Regions from separate parts of the Comamonas serinivorans genome, predicted to be linked through region 2. Evidence: riboswitches for the same ligand, from Rfam matches in the RefSeq annotation. Region 2 holds a riboswitch; each other region holds the start of a gene.

Region 1 (5,473 bases), 1.2 Mb from region 2:
CCATCCATGGGGCTTTGCTTCGAGTCCACAAGTGGGCAATGGGCTTGAATGCATGCGGCTGGTCCAAGGTGCCGAGTTGAACCACAACAACGGCTTCATTCCGTGGCGTCCCCCATAGACGCGTGCCACAGTCCCTGCACATTTGCCACCTTGGTTCTGCCATCAGATAGAGCTGCGCGATAAGCAACTGGTTGACCCGATGTGAGTTCCATGCTGGCGCTTCTCGCCAGCATGGAAAGCGCGAACGCACTTCCGGTTCGTCGTTGGCAATCGATGCAGTGGCATGCATAGACAGACAAAGGATTGCCACTGATCCGATCCCTATTCACCCCACACAGGCACCCGCCTTCAAAAGTGGTATTCATCATTGCTCCTGGACACGACGTGGGCGATGTCAGCCAAACTGCTCCTTGGAGGAAGGCCTTGCGACATTCAGATGATGCTGTTTGACAAATGATCAGCTGATCTGCTTGAGCGCCATGTGAATCAGTGGAAAGGGGTTGCCTTGTCCGTCCAGCGGCGATCGGCCAACCTCGCTGAATCCACAATGCGCATAGAACGCGACTGCGTCGGGGTTCTGTTCATTGACATCGACTTTGGTTGCGCCTTGATGGGTTATCGCGTTCTTGAGCAAGATCGAGCCTATCCCTTGTTTTCTGTGGGATGGGGATATGAAAAGCATCTCAACATTCTGGTTGGCAACACCAATGAAGCCGACCATGTCACCATGTTCGTCGCTGGCGACTCGCAAATCCACTGCATCGAAATGGTGTTCGAGTATCAGGGGTTTGAGGGTTTGAATGTGCTCTTCACTCAAGAAGTCGTGAGTGGCGCGAACTGAATCTTCCCAAATTTCCATTAATTTCAAGTAATCATTTTTGGTGGGGGTGCAGATTTTCATGCGGACCTTTGATGTGTCTGGGAATGATGTCGTTTGATTCTCACTGCTGATGATCAAGCTCCGTGGGAAAGGCGGCAGGCCGGTCACGCGCCGGCCTGGGGCACATGTGCATGCGGCCCTCAAGAGGGCCGCATCTGATCATTTCTTCTTTTTGCCTTGGTCGTAATGCCACTTGATGGCGAAGAACATGCAGGTTCCGAACACGAGGACCTTGAACACGATGAAGACGACGGGGACCCAATCCATTTCAGCATTTCCAGACGATGGCCTGACCCGGTGGCGTGAGGAGCACGGCACCGTCGCAAGTCACGTTCATCATACCGTTCCCCTCACGGCACCCATGCCGGCAGCAGGGCCTGCGCGGGGCTGCCGAACCTGATACACATCCGCTCGCATGTCTGCTTTTATCCAGAGGCAGTATGAATCCATTGCCGTTGAATTGAAAACGGGAAATCATCCATACCCCATTCGCATCACGCCATGGATCGTGCCGCTGCCGGCTGATGGACGACGCGCAGCAGCGCCGACAGGCCCAGCGTCAACGCGAAGGCGGGCAGGGCGCTGCCCCAATGTGGTGCCCACTGAGCAAGCGCGTGGTAGCCACCAATGCCCAGCAGCCAGATGGCCACGGCGCCGCCGTTGACCGCGGGCGCGCGGCTCAGCAGGCCGGCCACGTCGCGCCGACCCGCCAGGCTGCCGACGATGACCCCAAACAGCGGCGTGAAGACAGACGACAGCAGGATCAGGAAGGGCTCCAGGCTGTGCATCTGCAGCACGATGGCCAGCACCGTGCAGGCCAGCGCCACCACCACCGCCCAGTGGCGCACGCTGCGGCGTGGCAGCAGGCTGTGCGCGCTCATGGCGGCCGAGTAGGTGTCGCCGTAGGCGTTGTCCACCTCATCCAGCAGCACCAGGGCCAGCGCCAGCAGCCCGCCTTGCACCAGCAGCACCGCGGCCATCATCTCGGTGCCCGGCATCAGCGTGGCGATCAGCACGCCCAGCCCATAACACCAGGCGTTGGCCAGCGCAAAGCCGGCCCAGGTGCCCCAGAACGCGCCCTTGGCGCTGCGGCCATGGCGCGCGTAGTCGGCCACCAGCGGCAGCCACGAGACGGGCATGGCGATCACCAGGTCAAGCGCGGACAGGCGGCTCATGCTGCCGTTGCCGGGCGTGGCCGTGAGTGCTGCCCAACCCTGGGTGTGTGCCTGGCCCAGCAGCTGCCAGCTGATCCACAGCAAGGCCAGCACGACCAGCGGCAGGGCCACGCGCGCGATGAGCTGGCGCACCAGCCGCACCATGGGCAGGGTCATCAGCAGCGTCAGCAACGCGCCCCAGGCCAGCGTGGCCCACAGGGCGGCGGAGGTGCCGGCACCGATCCAGCCCAGCCGGCTCACGATGGCCACGGTGGCCTCGCGCATCACCACCAGCTCGAACGCACCCCAGCCCAGCAGCTGCACGATGTTGAGCAGCACCGGCAGCTGGGCGAAGCGCCGGCCCATGACCGCGTGCATCAGCCCGGCGCTGGCGAGCCCATGCGTGGCGCCGATGTGGGCCACCCAGGCCAACAAGGCTGCGCCGAGCAATGAGCCGCCCGCGATCACCCACAACGCGCCCGTGAAGCCAAGTGCTGGTGCGATCAGGGCACCCATCTGCAGCACCAGCAGGCCCACGCCCAGGCTGAACCACAGCGCCGCATGGTTGTGCCAGGCAAACACGCGCTCGTGTGCGGCAACCACCTGCAGGCTGTGGTTGGTCACGCTGCCCTGGGCGGCGGGAGGAGGGGAAACGGTCATGGCGCACTCCGGCAGCTCGCGCTGCAGCGCCAGGGCCCGGGCCGACCCCTGACGGGGCGACGAGACCGTGCGGCCTGTGGGCTGACGTGCTTCCCTGCGCGAGGATGATCTCAATCAGGTTCAAAGGGACTCTCTCAGCCCGCCGGCCTCGAGAGACACGGCCGGGCACCCCCAGCAAACACCGGCGTGAATGCGCCGGCCGCGCGATTGTAGTGGCGTGCCTGGAGTGCAAGGAAAGACGTGGCGGTGGCTCTGAAGAGGCAGGGTGTAGAGGACCGGCGCTCAGGCTGCTGCGTCGGGCAGGGCGCTGCGGCCCGCGCTGCCTGATGCGGACGCCGGTCAGCAGATGCAGCTCAGCGGTCCCATGGCGGCGCAGGCCCGAAGTAGCACCTTCGGGCGCAATCGGCGTCTCGATGTGACGGGATGTTTCAGGCACACTGCACCCTTCATCTGGAGGCAGGAGCACACCCATGGACATGCAGAGCGCGCCACAGCGCCCCGAATTCCCCATCGACCCCGTCGCCTGGCTGGAGAACCCGCCGTGGCGGCAGCCCACCCCAAAAACCAAGCCCCGCGCGTCCAAAGCGGCCAAGGCCTTGCACCTGACGGATGTGCCGCCCCTGGCGCCGCAGCTGCGTTGGAGCGAGGTCTTCGAGGCCGCTGCTGCCCAGGCCCTCGAGACAGGCAGCGAGGTCGAGCAGCTGGCTGCCCTGGGTGTCGACCTGGCAGACTTTCAGGACGAGGATCAAGTGGAGCTGGTGCCGTTGCGGCAGGCCCTGGCGGCCCGTGACGCCGACGCCGTCGCGCAGACCCTGCGTGAACTGAACGAAAAGATCAGCCCGTACTGGGCGCGCCAACCGTTGCAGGAATTCGATGGCGATGGCCGTGACTGGCTCAAGCTCGGTGACCTGGCCGCGCCCCTGTGGAACCGCCTGGCCGCTCGCTACGTGCACGCCGGTGCCGCTGCTTTCGTGCCTGCGCTGGGCCTGGCGGGCTTGCCTGCCATGGAGGCCTGGTGCGCGCGCAGCCTGGCCAGCGCCATTGACCTGGCCTTGTGCATGGCCAGCGAGCCCCTGGCGCGCTCGGCCGGTTTGGCGGTCGTCAGCGGCAAGGCGCACGCCATCCACGGCAAGGCCTGGCTCAAGGCCTGGCCCGAGTACGCCGCGGCCGCGCACTTGCCCGATGCCCTGTGCGGCAAAGGCAAGGCGCAGACGGTGGCGCGCACGGTGCTGCTGTGGCTGGTGGACGAGGGACTGCGTGAATCGGTGCTGGCGGGCGCGCAGCGGCTGGAAGCCCTGGGCCACGCCGGCGCCCTGCAGGCCACCCACGAGCTGCTGGCGGATGACCCACTGCTGCGCTACCCGACCCGCGTGGGCGAGTTGCCCGAGTTCTGGCCGCAGCTGGCTGCCCATGCGCCGCAGTGGGTGCAGGGCGGCACGCTGTCGTCCCCGGCCCTGCAGACGCTGGGCGAAATGCTGAGTTTTCCGGCAGGCGCGGGGCGCTATGCGGGGCTGGCCCTGGTCCGCGAGGCCTGCACCCCCGAATCGCTGGCGGCCTTCGCCTGGGCGCTGATGCAGGCCTGGGAGGCGGACCGCGCCAACCGCTCGGTGTCGTCGTGGCGGCCCCGCGAACCTGGCGCCGAGCTCCTCAAGCCGACCGCCAAGTACGACTGGGCCTTCTGGGCGCTGGGCGTGCTGGGCAACGACCAGACCGCCCGCGACCTGGCCAAGTGCGCGCGCGTCTGGCCCACCGAGGGCCTGTCGGCGCGGGCCGGCACGGCGCTTGAAATCCTGGCCGAGATGGGCACCGACGTGGCGCTGGGCGAAATCGCCGCGATCGCCGAGCGCGTGAAGTCGCGTCCGCTCAAGCTCAAGGCTCAGGAGATGATGCGCAAGATCGGCCTCATGCGTGGCCTGTCGGCGCAGGACCTGGAGGATCGCCTGGTGCCCACACTGGGGCTGAACACCAAGGGCGAGCGGGTGCTGGACTTCGGACCGCGGCAATTCCTGCTGCGGCTGGACGAACAGCTCAAACCCCAGCTGCGCGCGCTGGAAGACGGACGCCCTGGTGCCCGCGTGGCCAAGCTGCCCGCCGTGGGCGCGCGCGACGACGCGGCACTGGCCAGCGCCGCCACAGCCGCCTACAAGGCGGTGGCCAAGCAGACCAAGGCCATCGGCGCCTCGCACATCAAGCGCCTGGAGAAGGCCATGCGCGAGCAGCGCCGTTGGACGCCAGATGACTTTCAGGTGGTGTATGTCCAGCATCCCGTTTTGCGGCAGATCGCTGCGCGGGTGATCTGGGGGTTGTATGCGCCGGCCCAGCCGGGTGGCCCTGCGCGGCCGCTGGCGGCCTTCCGGGTTGCGGCCGATGGCGAGCTGCTGCAGGCCGACGAGGCGCCCCTGGTCTGGCCCGACGTGCCCGTCAAGGTCGGCGTGGTGCACCCCTTGCAGCTGGATGCCGCCACGCTGGCTGCATTCGGTCAGGTGTTTGTCGATTACGAACTGCTGCAGCCCTTCGAGCAACTGGGCCGGCAGGTCGCGCGCGACCTCACGGCCGAGCAAGCCGTGGCGGCCGTGCTGGCCTGGGACGGCAAAGCCCTGGAACCCTTGCGCGTGCTGGGCCTGGACGCCCGCGGCTGGGACAACTGGCGCGACAGCGGCTTCATCTGCAGCTACCAGCGCAGCCTGCCTGGGCAGCGTCAGGTCACGTTGGATCTGGAACCCGGCGTCGCCCTGTTCAGCCCGCGCGACTCGGGGGCGCAGACCCTGCACCTGCGGCT
Region 2 (5,473 bases):
GGCGGGTTTCCAGGCATGGAGCGCCGGCGTGAAGTGGCGACGCGTTTCAGGGTGACGCAGGCGTTGCCCGGCCCGATGCGGACTTTGCCGAGGTGCGCCGGCATGCGATCGCGCATGGCGCCTGGGTGTCAGTTCGCCGCAGGCGCAGTCCGTATATTGCGGCGCGTCGCTCGCGTGAAACGCTCGCATGCACGTGAAGCCGATCCCACTTTGGAGGAGAGATGCCCATGTCCCGTTTGAATGCTTCCGTGGCGCGTCGCGCCCTGTGTGCCGCGCTGGCCCTGGCCGGCTTGGGGCTGTCGGCGCCAGCGCTGGCCGAGGCCAAGTTCCCCACCAAGCCGGTGACGCTGTACGTGCCGTTTCCGCCCGGCAGCGCCACCGATTCCATGATGCGCGCGCTGGGGCCGGTGATGAGCAAGTCGCTGGGCCAGCCCGTGGTGATCGACAACCGGCCCGGCGCGGCCGGCACCCTGGCGGCGGCGATGATGGCGCAGTCCAAGCAGCCCGACGGCTACCAGCTGGCCGTGGCGCCGGCCACGCTGTTCAAGGTGCCGCACATGCAGAAGGTGCCCTATGACCCGATGAAGGACCTGACCTACATCGTCGCCTTCGCGTCGTACACCTATGGCCTGGTCGTGCCCGGCAATTCGCCCTGGAAGACGCTGAACGACTTCGTCTCGGGCGCCAAGGTCGCCACGCAGCCGCTGTCCATCGCGACCACAGGCTCGGGCAGTTCGGGCCACGCGGCCACCGTGCTGCTGGCGCGCCACACGGGCATCCAGCTGCAGTCGGTGCCGTTCAAGGGCGGCTCCGAGGTGCTGCAGGCCTTCGTCGGCGGCCACGTGCAAGGGGTGATCGACGGTGGCTGGGCGCAGAACGTGCGCCAGGGCAAGGGCCGGGCGCTGGTCACGTTCTCGGAAAAGCGCCTCATCCCCGACGTGCCCACGGCGCGCGAGCTGGGCATCGACGTGGTCACCTACAGCCCCATCGGCCTGGTGGGCCCCAAGGGCATGGACCCCAAGATCGTGCAGACGATTCAGGACGTCATCAAAGAGGCCATCCAGGATCCCAACTTCAAGAAGGCCCTGGAAACCTATGACCTTGGTGAAACCTACATGACCAGCGCCGAGTACCGCAAGGTGGCCGAGCGCCTGTGGGTGGACGAGAAGAAGAACCTGGAGATGCTGGGCCTGATCGGCGCCGACGCCCCCAAGTGAGCCGGACGCGCCAGGTCCAAGGCCCTGGCATGTTCACCGCGTCAAGGTCCGCTCAGCGGGCCTTTTTCAATGGGGTATGCGCCCATTCCCGTTGTTCAAAAAACGTGGATGGGGTCATACCCCATCGGTCTGTCTGCGGGGTGGCCTGCGGAGCTTGGCCTGATCGGCGCTCAACACGTCGAGCAGGGCACGGCGGTTTCGTGCGCGATGAGGTGCTGTGGGCGTTGTGTCGCGGACCGTGGGTGTCGGCCGCATGGCGTGGTCGACTGGATCGGCACGGATCGAAGGCGGGATCAGCGTGGCGCCGGCTCGTGCTCAGGTCCGTCCGCTGGCGCGCGATGGCGCTCGAGGCGGTCGCGCGCCGCCTCCGACAGCGGACGCGAACGCTTGGTCTGCCCATCGACGAGCACGACCACGGACTGGCCATGGCCGCAGAGCTGGCCGTGCTGAAAAATGGCCTGCTCGAACGCGATGGAACTGCGGCCGACCTGGCCCACGCGGGTGGCGATCTGCACCTCGCCGGGCCAATGGATCTCGGCGCGGTAGTCGATGGCCAGGCGGGCCAGCACGAACGAGGTGCCGGCCTCGCTCAAGGCCAGTTCGGGCCGCTCGAGCACCTCGACGCGCGCCAGCTCCATGAAGGTGGCGAACACGGCGTTGTTGACGTGGCCCTGGCGGTCGGTGTCGTTGTAGCGGACCTTGTCGGTGGTCACGATGGGGAAGTCGGACGCTTGCATGGGCGCAGCATCCCACGGATGCCGGGCCGGCGTCTGTCGCCTGTGGCGAGACGCAGGGTGGCTGAAGCAGGCGCGGGCCAGGTCAGGCGATGCGGACCAGGGCTGGCGCTGGCCTTGGCCACCGCGCGCCGGCACGTGGCGGGCCGGCTGCCGAACCAGCGCGGCATCAGGCCACGTGGATGTTCTGGGGACCGAAGAAGGCGCGCATGGCCACGATGTCGCCGTCGGCATTGAAGCGGAAATGGTCGATGACGGACAAGGTGGTGTGCTTGCCATCGCGCGTGAAACTGAGCTTGAGGCCAAACGCCACCTCGTTGGCCACGGCGCGGGGTTCACCGTCGTGCACCACGGTCATGGGCGTGCTGGTCACACGCTGAAAGAAACCGCGTATGGCCTCGGTGCCACGGCGGGGCTCGCTGCCCACGGGGTCTTCCACGCAGGCATCGGCCGCAAACAAGGCCATGACGGCGTCGAGATCGCCCTGGTTCAAGGCTTGCACATAACGCTCTGCCACGGCGGTCATGTGCGCGGCGTTGGTGCTGGGGGTGTTCGACATGAAACGCTCCTGGGTGACGGGTTGGGTGATGGGGCGTGTTGATAGCACGGCGCGCCGCGTGGCCCCTGGCACCTGCAGCACACGCGAATACCCGCATGGACACGACGCGCGGGGGCGGGGGGTTGGGCCTACAATCGCCTTTGCTCCGGGGTGCACGAACATGGCGTGCTGAGACGGCGGACCTGACCGCCGGAACCGCGAACTTGATCTGGTTAGTACCAGCGTAAGAAGAGCTGCAGCCACAAGGCGTTCATGCCGTGGCGGACATCCACACCCGGCATCCGTGGTTCCCATGGCGCAGGGCAAGCATCTGGGTATCCGTCCATGCGTCATGCACACCGGGCGATGCGGGGCAATCCACTCACCCACAGGAGATGCCCGCATGAATGCCCCGAACACCCCCGATCAGTTGAGCCCGGCCGCCAAAGGCGGCCTGTCGCCAGAAGACTTTGCGGCCTCGCTGGCGCGCGCGCGCCAGCCGTTTCCGGCGTCGAGCCGGGCCTTCATCGAGGGCTCGCGCGCCGACCTGCGCGTGCCCGTGCGCGACGTGCAGCTGACCAACGGCGAGCGGGTCAGTCTGTACGACACCTCGGGCCCCTACGGTGACCCGACCCAGCAGCTGGACGTGCGCCAGGGCCTGCCGGCCCTGCGTGCGGCCTGGGTTGCCGAGCGGGCTGACACCGAGGCCTATGACGGCCGCATCGCCCAGTTGCTGGACGACGGCGGCAAGGGCGATCGCGACAACCCGCGCATCGCTGCGCTGCGCGCCGAGGCGCGTGGCCTGCAACGCCAGCCGCGGCGCGCCAGGTCCGGCGCCAACGTCACGCAGATGCACTACGCCAAGCGCGGCATCGTCACGCCCGAGATGGAGTTCGCCGCCCTGCGCGAAAACGGCCGCCGCGAGTGGATGGCCGCCTACCAGGGCCACGCCGAGCGCGAGCGCCGCCTGGCCGGCAACGCCATGGGGGCGGCCTTGCCCAAAGGCCCGATCACGCCCGAGTTCGTGCGTGACGAGATCGCGCGCGGCCGCGCCATCCTGCCGGTCAACATCAACCACCCCGAGGTGGAGCCCATGATGATCGGCCGCAACTTCCTCGTGAAGGTGAACGCCAACATCGGCAACAGCGCCGTCACGTCGAGCATCGAGGAAGAGGTGGAAAAGCTGGTCTGGTCCACGCGCTGGGGCGCGGACACGGTGATGGACCTGTCCACCGGCAAGCACATCCACACCACGCGCGACTGGATCGTGCGCAACAGCCCCGTGCCCATCGGCACGGTGCCGATCTACCAGGCGCTTGAAAAGGTGGGCGGTGTGGCCGAGGACCTGACCTGGGCCATCTTCCGCGACACGCTGATCGAGCAGGCCGAGCAGGGCGTGGACTACTTCACCATCCACGCCGGCGTGCGCCTGCCCTTCATCCACCTCACGGCCGACCGCGTCACCGGCATCGTCAGCCGGGGCGGCTCCATCATGGCCAAGTGGTGCATGGCGCACCACCGCGAGAGCTTCATCTACGAGCACTTCGAAGACATCTGCGACATCCTCAAGCAGTACGACGTCAGCTTCTCGCTGGGGGACGGCTTGCGCCCCGGCTCGGGCGCAGACGCCAACGACGAGGCCCAGTTCGCCGAGCTGAAAACCCTGGGCGAGCTGACCCAGGTGGCCTGGAAGCACGACGTGCAGACCATCATCGAAGGCCCGGGCCACGTGCCCATGCACATGATCCAGGCCAACATGGACGAGCAGCTCAAGGCCTGCCACGAGGCGCCGTTCTACACGCTGGGCCCGCTGACCATCGACATCGCGCCCGGCTACGACCACATCGCCAGCGCCATCGGCGCCGCCATGATCGGCTGGATGGGCACGGCCATGCTGTGCTACGTGACGCCCAAGGAGCACCTGGGCCTGCCCGACCGCGAGGACGTGAAGCAGGGCCTGATCGCCTACAAGATTGCTGCCCACGCCGCCGACGTGGCCAAGGGCCACCCCGGTGCCCGCCTGCGCGACCAGGCCATCAGCAAGGCCCGCTTCGAGTTCCGCTGGCAGGACCAGTTCAACCTGGGCCTGGACCCGGAAACCGCCGCCGCCTTCCACGACGAAACCCTGCCCAAGGACAGCAGCAAGGAAGCGCACTTCTGCAGCATGTGCGGGCCCAAGTTCTGCTCGATGAAGATCACCCAGGAGGTGCGCGAATTCGCCGCCGCCCAGGGCGTGAGCGCCGAGCAGGGCCTGGCGGCCGGCATGCAGGCCAAGGCCCAGGAGTTCAACCGCGCGGGCGGCGAGCTTTACATCCCCATCCACACGCGGACCAGCGACACCACGGCGCGTTGACAGCCTGCGCAGGCCGCCACGGCTGGCCTGCCAGGGCTGGCCTGTGCGTTGGCGCACCCGCGTGCAGGCGTGAAGCCCTTCTGGCTGGTGCTCTGGTCGAGGTGAGTGTTTTGAAGGAGTATGGTGTCACGTCCGTTTTTTCACCAACGGCAGTGGGTGCATACTCCTGCTAATCAGCGCTGACGCGTTCGCTGCTGCGAGGGGCGCACGTTGGGCGTCACCTCCAGCGTCAGCGCCTGTCCGCGCCGGATCAGCTGGAAGGCCACGGGTGCGCCGGGCTGCAGCTGCGACACCCGCGTGAGCAGCTCGGCCGAGTTGCGCACGGCCTGGTCGCCGATCTGGGTGATCACGTCGCCCGGCAGCAGGCCGGCGCGGGCGGCGGGGCCGTTCTGCAGCACGCCGGTGACGATGACGCCCGCGTTCACGTTGGCGCCAAAGGTCTGGGCCAGCTGGGGCGTCAGGTCGCTGGGTTCGATGCCGATCCAGCCGCGGGTCACGCGGCCGTCGCGCACGATGGCGTTGAGCACGGTGCGCGCCGTGGCCGAGGGGATGGCGAAGCCGATGCCCATGCTGCCGCCCGAGCGCGAGTAGATGGCGGTGTTGATGCCCAGCAGGGCGCCGTCGATGTTGA
Region 3 (5,473 bases), 430 kb from region 2:
GTCGGTGCAGTAGGGAAAGACCGTGAAGCCTTCGCGCACCAGCTCCTGCGCGGCCACCACCAGCTCATAGGGGTCGGGCTGCAGCGTGTACTCGTCGCCCACCACCTCGAGCTTGAGCCAGGCGGTGTCGTACAGCTCGCGGGCCATGTGGGCCAGCTGCACGGCCTCGCGCGCGGTGCGGCAGCCGGCCGTGTTGGGCAACAGGCGCGCGCCCTGGCCGGCCAGCGCGGCGCGAATGATGTCCACAAAGCCGTTGTCGCCCGCAGCGCTGAGCTGGCGCTTGAGCCCCACGGTGACGACCTGCGAGCCCGAGGCCGCGATGGCGTCGCCCAGCACCTTGGGCGAGGGATAGCCGGCCGTGCCCAGCAGGAAGCGGCTGGTGAGCGTCACGTCGCCGACCTGCCAGTGATCGGCACCGCGCTGCGCCGTGACCCAGCCGGCCGGCTCGGCCGCCGCCGACGGCGGGCTTGTTTCTGCGGAATTCATGTTGGCAACCATCGTTTCTCAATCAAGCAGTATGCACCGATCTCCGTTTTAATTTAAACGGAAACAGCCTGATACTGCCTCAAACCTTGTCTCACATCGCCGGTAGCGGCTTCGCCCAGGCCGTGCGATTGTCCCCTGCGGCGGCCGTCGCCGTTGCACCCGCCCTTGCGCCCGCCGTTGCACCTGCGGCGCCAGCCGACGCACACGGGTCGCAGCCCGGACCGGCGCGGCCTGCTCAGCCCCCGACGATGGGCTGGAACAGCATCACGCTGTCGCCGGCCGCCAGCGCGCGCGCGCGCCCGCCGCGCGGCACGAACTGCTCGTTCACCGCCGTGCTCACGGCCTGCGGCGCGTGGCCCAGCGCCGCCACCAGATCGGCCAGCGTGCAGCCATCGGGCACGAAGCGCGGCTGGCCATCGAGCTGGATGGCGATCGCGGCGCGGGGGGCCAGCGCATCGGCGGTGTCGGCGATGTGGCAGGCGGTGTCGGGGGTGTTCATGCGTTTCTCCTACTCAGGGGGGGCGCTGCCGGCAGGCTGTGCGACCGCGCCATCCGGCGCCGCCAGCCCTGCCCCAGCAGGCCACGGTCTCGTTCAGGTCATGGGGCCGACCGACTGGATCGGCCCTGAGGTCGGCTGGGGGTTGAACCCCGCGTGGGCCGGTTGGCTGACCCGGACGCCGCCTGCCCCGATGCACCCGGTGCGCGCGCGTCCGCCGCCGGCGCACCCGGCGTCGCACCGCCCGGCGACAGCCCATACAGCGAACCGCCCGAGCTGCCGTGCCCCGAAGCCGGGCCGCTCGTGGCGCCCAGCCCACCGAGTCCACCCAGGCCCCCGCCGCTGCCCAGCCCGGCCGCGCCCTCGCGCTGGATCGACAGCCCTTGCGCAGCCGCAGGCGCCATCAGGCCGGCCCACAGGCTCGCGGCCAGCCAGACCCACGCAACTCGCCCAGCAACTCGGGCTGCCGTGCCACGCAGGCCGCCCCGGTGCCGCGGGGCCTGCACCACCCATCGCCTTGCGTCACGCCACATGGTTCCCCTCCGCCGTTTGCCACCCGCACCTGGGGGTGCCGGGCCCGTTCAGGTTCGTCAACCAGATCCCGCCACGCCAGCGCGGCGACGTGGTGCCGTAGATGGTGTCCATGGCGGCGTCCTTCATGCGCAGGCCTGCGCGGCGTGCAGCCACGGCGCCTCGCCCAGGCCACCGACCTCGTCCAGCGCCACGCCGGCCAGCGTGGTCGGCAGGTCTGCGGCCTGCAGGGCCTGCTGCAGCAGCGCCGGCGCCAGCAGCCAGCCATGGCGGAACAGGCCATTGATGCGCAGGCGCCGGCCCGCCACCTCAATGCGCGGACCGTTGTCGGGCAAGGCCGGGCGCAGGTTCACGTCCAGGCGCACCACGCGGGCCTCGGCCGCAGCCGGCAGCACGCTGTGGGCCGCCGCCATGAGCTCGACCGCCGAGCGCAGCGACACCGGCGAGCGGTCTTCGCTTTCGATTTCGCTGGCGCCCACCAGCAGCAGGTCGCCCGGGCGCGGCACGATGTAGACGCGGTGGCGCGGGTGCAGCAGGCGCACCGGCCGCGTCAGCCCGTGGCCGGGCGCGTGCAGCCACACCAGCTCGCCACGCACCCCGCGCATGGGCAGGTCGGGCCGGGCGCCCAGGCCCCGCGTGTCGATGACCTGGTCAAAGGTGGCCACGCGCTCGCCCCCGGGGCCGTGCAGGTGCAGCCGCGCGTCTTCGCCCACCTGCGTCACGCGCTCGCCCCAGTGCCAGTTCACGCGGCCCGGACCCGAGGGGCCGCTCAGCGTGCGCGCCGCCAGCACCAGGGCCAGCAGGGTGTTGGCCGTGTCCAGCTGCCCCTCGGCCGGCAGGAACCAGGCGTGGGCGGCGCCGGCCAGGCTGGGCTCTTGCGCCTGCAGCTGCGCCAGGCTCAAGGCCTGCGGCATGCCCTGGGCGCTGGCCTCGGTCAAACCCAATGCAGGTATGGCGTCATCATCGATCAAAAATCGACGGTAAGCCAGGGATACTGCCTCTTGCCAGGCGGCGCTGCGCCCCGCCGCAGCCAGCCGCGCCAGCACGCGCTGGGCGCTGCCCAGGTCGGGTCGGTGCGCCAGCATCCACGAGCCGCGCTGGGCGTAGAACGGCGCAAAACTGCCGGGCGTGCGGCCCAGCGCCTGGGTGATGGCGCGCCACAGCACGATGGACCGCCAGCCCAGCGCGGCCAGCGCGGGCTCGGCGTTGTCCAGCTCGGCGATGGGGCTCAGCATGCCGGCGGCGGTGAAGCCCGCGGCCTGCGGCCAGACCGGGTCGGCAGCGCCCCCGCCCCCCGTCCAGGCCGGCGAGAGGCCCACCCGGGGCTGCGCACGGTCGGCAAAGCACGGGCCGGCATCGGGCGCCGGGTCGAACACGTCCACGCTCAAGCCCTGGCTGGCCAGGTGCCAGGCACACAGCCGGCCCAGCAGACCCGCACCGGCAATGCCGATGTGGCGCGCGCCGCCGCGCAGGCTGCCGCCCTGGCGATCACCAGTCATCGTGCGAGGGGGAACGGAGTCAAGCGGTGTCATTCACGTCATGGCGGAGCGCCTGACGGAGGGGCAAACCGGCCGGATCGGGCGCCGTCATGGCTGGGCGCGCCGTCGCTGGTCCTCTAGCTTCTTCCGCCGGTACAAACCGTCTCAAGTTCGCGGGTTTGGCGTGATCGCCATCTCAGCAGGCCGGCCTGCACCCCGGTTAAAGGCCAAGGGAACCGAGCCGCCATCGAGCCGATGAGGCAGCGGTTCCCAAGCCGCGCATGATACCCCAGCCCCCTGGCTGCGACCTGCCGCCGTCGGGCGCGACCCCACGGCCCGTCAGAGCAAGCGCGCCAGGGCCAGCAGCACCAGCAGCAGCAGCCACACGCCCAGGCTGCGCCACAGCAGCTTGGCCACCTCGCCCATGCGCGGCACCTCGGGCTCGCGCCGGTGGGGCGTGCCGGTCTGCGCCGTGAGCTGGGGCGTGAAGATCGCGTCGGCCGTGGACCAGGCCTGGTCGCGCGCGCTGGCATGGCCGGGGGGCGCCAGCCGCGCCAGGCTGGCCCCGCCCAGGCGGATGTTGAGCGCCCCGGCGGTCGCGGTCAGCAGCAGGCCGTCGCTGTCCATGGGCGCCTGCTGGGCGTGGCTGCGCCAGCTGCTGACGGCCTCGACGAAGTTGCCGACCACGGCCAGGCTCAGCGCCGTGAGCCGGGCTGGCGCCCAGTCCAGCACCTGCCACGCGCGCTCGGCCACCTCGGCCAGCAGCGAGCGCTCGCTGAGGGCCAGCACGGTGTGGCGCAGGCGCGCGTCGCGCATGGTCACCTCGGCCAGGCGGTACATGACGGCCCCCAGCGGGGCCAGCCCCAGCATGGCCGTGAAGCCGTACCAGGCCACCACACCGAACACGTGGCGATGCGCCGACAGCACCGCGTATTCGATGGCGTGGCGTGCGATCTCGGTGCCTGGCACGCGGGCCGTTTCCACCCCTTGCCAGGCCGCCAGCAGCCGCCGCGCCAGCTCTTCGTCGCCATCCGCCAGGGCATTGCGGATGGCCATGAAATGCTGGCTGAAGCTGCGCCAGCCCAGGCAGGCATACAGCAGCAGTGCATCCCACAGCATGGCCACGAACGAGCCCAGCAGCTGCTGCAGCCCCCAGTGCACCAGGGTGCAGGCCAGCGCGGGCACGCCGACGATGAGCACCCAGCCCACGCGCGCATGCACCAGCTTGCCGGTGTCCACGTTGCGGGCCACCCAGCGCGCCCAGCGCCGCAGCACGCGGTTGGGCCAGCTGCCGTGGCGCAGCGGGCGCACCTGCTCCACCAGCCAGGCCAGGACCAGGGCAAACAGGCTCATGGGAGGAGATCCACCACGTTCATCGCCGCTCGCGAACGTTCACTGCTCGGCGCTGAGGAAACGGTAGAGGTTGCGCAGCATGCCGGCCGTGGCGCCCCAGACGAAGCGCTCGTGGCCGTCATCCATGTACGGCATGGACAGCCAGCTGCGGCGAACGCCATCGGCCACGTACTCGTGGTGGCGGTGGTTGGCCGGGTTCATCAGAAAAGCCAGCGGCACCTCGAAGGCAACGTCCACCTCCTGCGGATTGATGCGCAGGTCCAGCGGCGGCTTGACCAGCCCGACCACCGGCGTGACGACGAAGGCCGTGCCCGTGGTGTACGACGGCAAGGCGCCGATGACCTCGACGCGGGCCGGGTCCAGGCCCACCTCCTCCAGCGCCTCGCGCAGCGCCGCGTCCTCGATCGAGGCGTCGCCCGGATCGACGCGCCCGCCCGGAAACGCGACCTGGCCCGAGTGCTTGCTCAGCTTGGTCGAGCGCTGGGTGAGCAGCACCATGGGCTGGGGCCGCATGACGATGGGCACCAGCACGGCCGCAGGCGCCGCCTCGGCCTGGGTGAACTGCGTTTCACGGCGGATTTCCGGCGTCCAGCTCAGGTCGCGGGTGAAGCGTCGGCGCAGGGCCTCGGGCGTCAGCGCCGCGGCCGGAATGGCTGGCAAGCCGTCGTCCACGGCCACGACCGGCACCTTGCGGGCATCGAACTGAGGGATGCGCGACAGCGGCGCGGGCAGGTTGACGTTGACTTGGCTCATGGCGTGGGTTCGCGGGGTTCTCTCTCGCGCCGTGGTCTGCAGGGGCAACCCGCGGCATCTGCGGGGCGTGGCCACCCTCCGGGGTGCACAACGCGGCAGGCCGCATCATGCCTCGTCGCGCGTGCGGGCTCTGACGCGGCCGCGGCCCGCGACAGACCGCCGGCCACCAGAGGCAGCCGCTGCGCCCCCAGCCCTGCGCGGCCAATCGCCAGGCAGCGGCGCTGCATGATCGTGCGTGCTTGGCGCCGACGTCACACGCAGTATGCACCGACATCCGTTGTTCATTCATCGGAAATCGACCCATACTCCAAAAATGACCGGCCACAAAAAAAGCCGCAGACGGCTGTCTGCGGCTTTCGAGGGGGTCGGCAGCTCA

The links. Region 2 has a riboswitch for thiamine pyrophosphate ahead of thiC (phosphomethylpyrimidine synthase ThiC). Riboswitches for the same ligand answer to the same signal wherever they lie in the genome.
Region 1: another riboswitch for thiamine pyrophosphate. It lies ahead of CCO03_RS10540 (purine-cytosine permease family protein); the one in region 2 lies ahead of thiC (phosphomethylpyrimidine synthase ThiC).
Region 3: another riboswitch for thiamine pyrophosphate. It lies ahead of CCO03_RS14055 (FAD-dependent oxidoreductase); the one in region 2 lies ahead of thiC (phosphomethylpyrimidine synthase ThiC).

What each region holds. Positions count from the first base shown of each region.
Region 1 is NZ_CP021455.1:2,481,823-2,487,295, reverse strand. It holds gene CCO03_RS20765 (GFA family protein) at 1-142, opposite strand, end outside; gene CCO03_RS20840 (GFA family protein) at 96-365, opposite strand; gene CCO03_RS10550 (GNAT family N-acetyltransferase) at 458-901, opposite strand; gene CCO03_RS10540 (purine-cytosine permease family protein) at 1,375-2,694, opposite strand; TPP riboswitch at 2,769-2,877, opposite strand; gene CCO03_RS10535 (DUF4132 domain-containing protein) at 3,165-5,473, shown strand, end outside.
Region 2 is NZ_CP021455.1:3,727,951-3,733,423, reverse strand. It holds gene CCO03_RS15930 (tripartite tricarboxylate transporter substrate binding protein) at 228-1,217, shown strand; gene CCO03_RS15925 (acyl-CoA thioesterase) at 1,511-1,954, opposite strand; gene CCO03_RS15920 (nuclear transport factor 2 family protein) at 2,121-2,510, opposite strand; TPP riboswitch at 2,647-2,757, shown strand; gene thiC (phosphomethylpyrimidine synthase ThiC) at 2,893-4,842, shown strand; gene CCO03_RS15910 (trypsin-like peptidase domain-containing protein) at 5,016-5,473, opposite strand, start outside.
Region 3 is NZ_CP021455.1:3,302,459-3,307,931, forward strand. It holds gene CCO03_RS14045 (thiazole synthase) at 1-486, opposite strand, end outside; gene thiS (sulfur carrier protein ThiS) at 722-985, opposite strand; gene CCO03_RS20610 (hypothetical protein) at 1,505-1,627, opposite strand; gene CCO03_RS14055 (FAD-dependent oxidoreductase) at 1,639-3,012, opposite strand; TPP riboswitch at 3,117-3,220, opposite strand; gene CCO03_RS14060 (cobalamin biosynthesis protein) at 3,331-4,344, opposite strand; gene CCO03_RS14065 (CoA pyrophosphatase) at 4,384-5,097, opposite strand.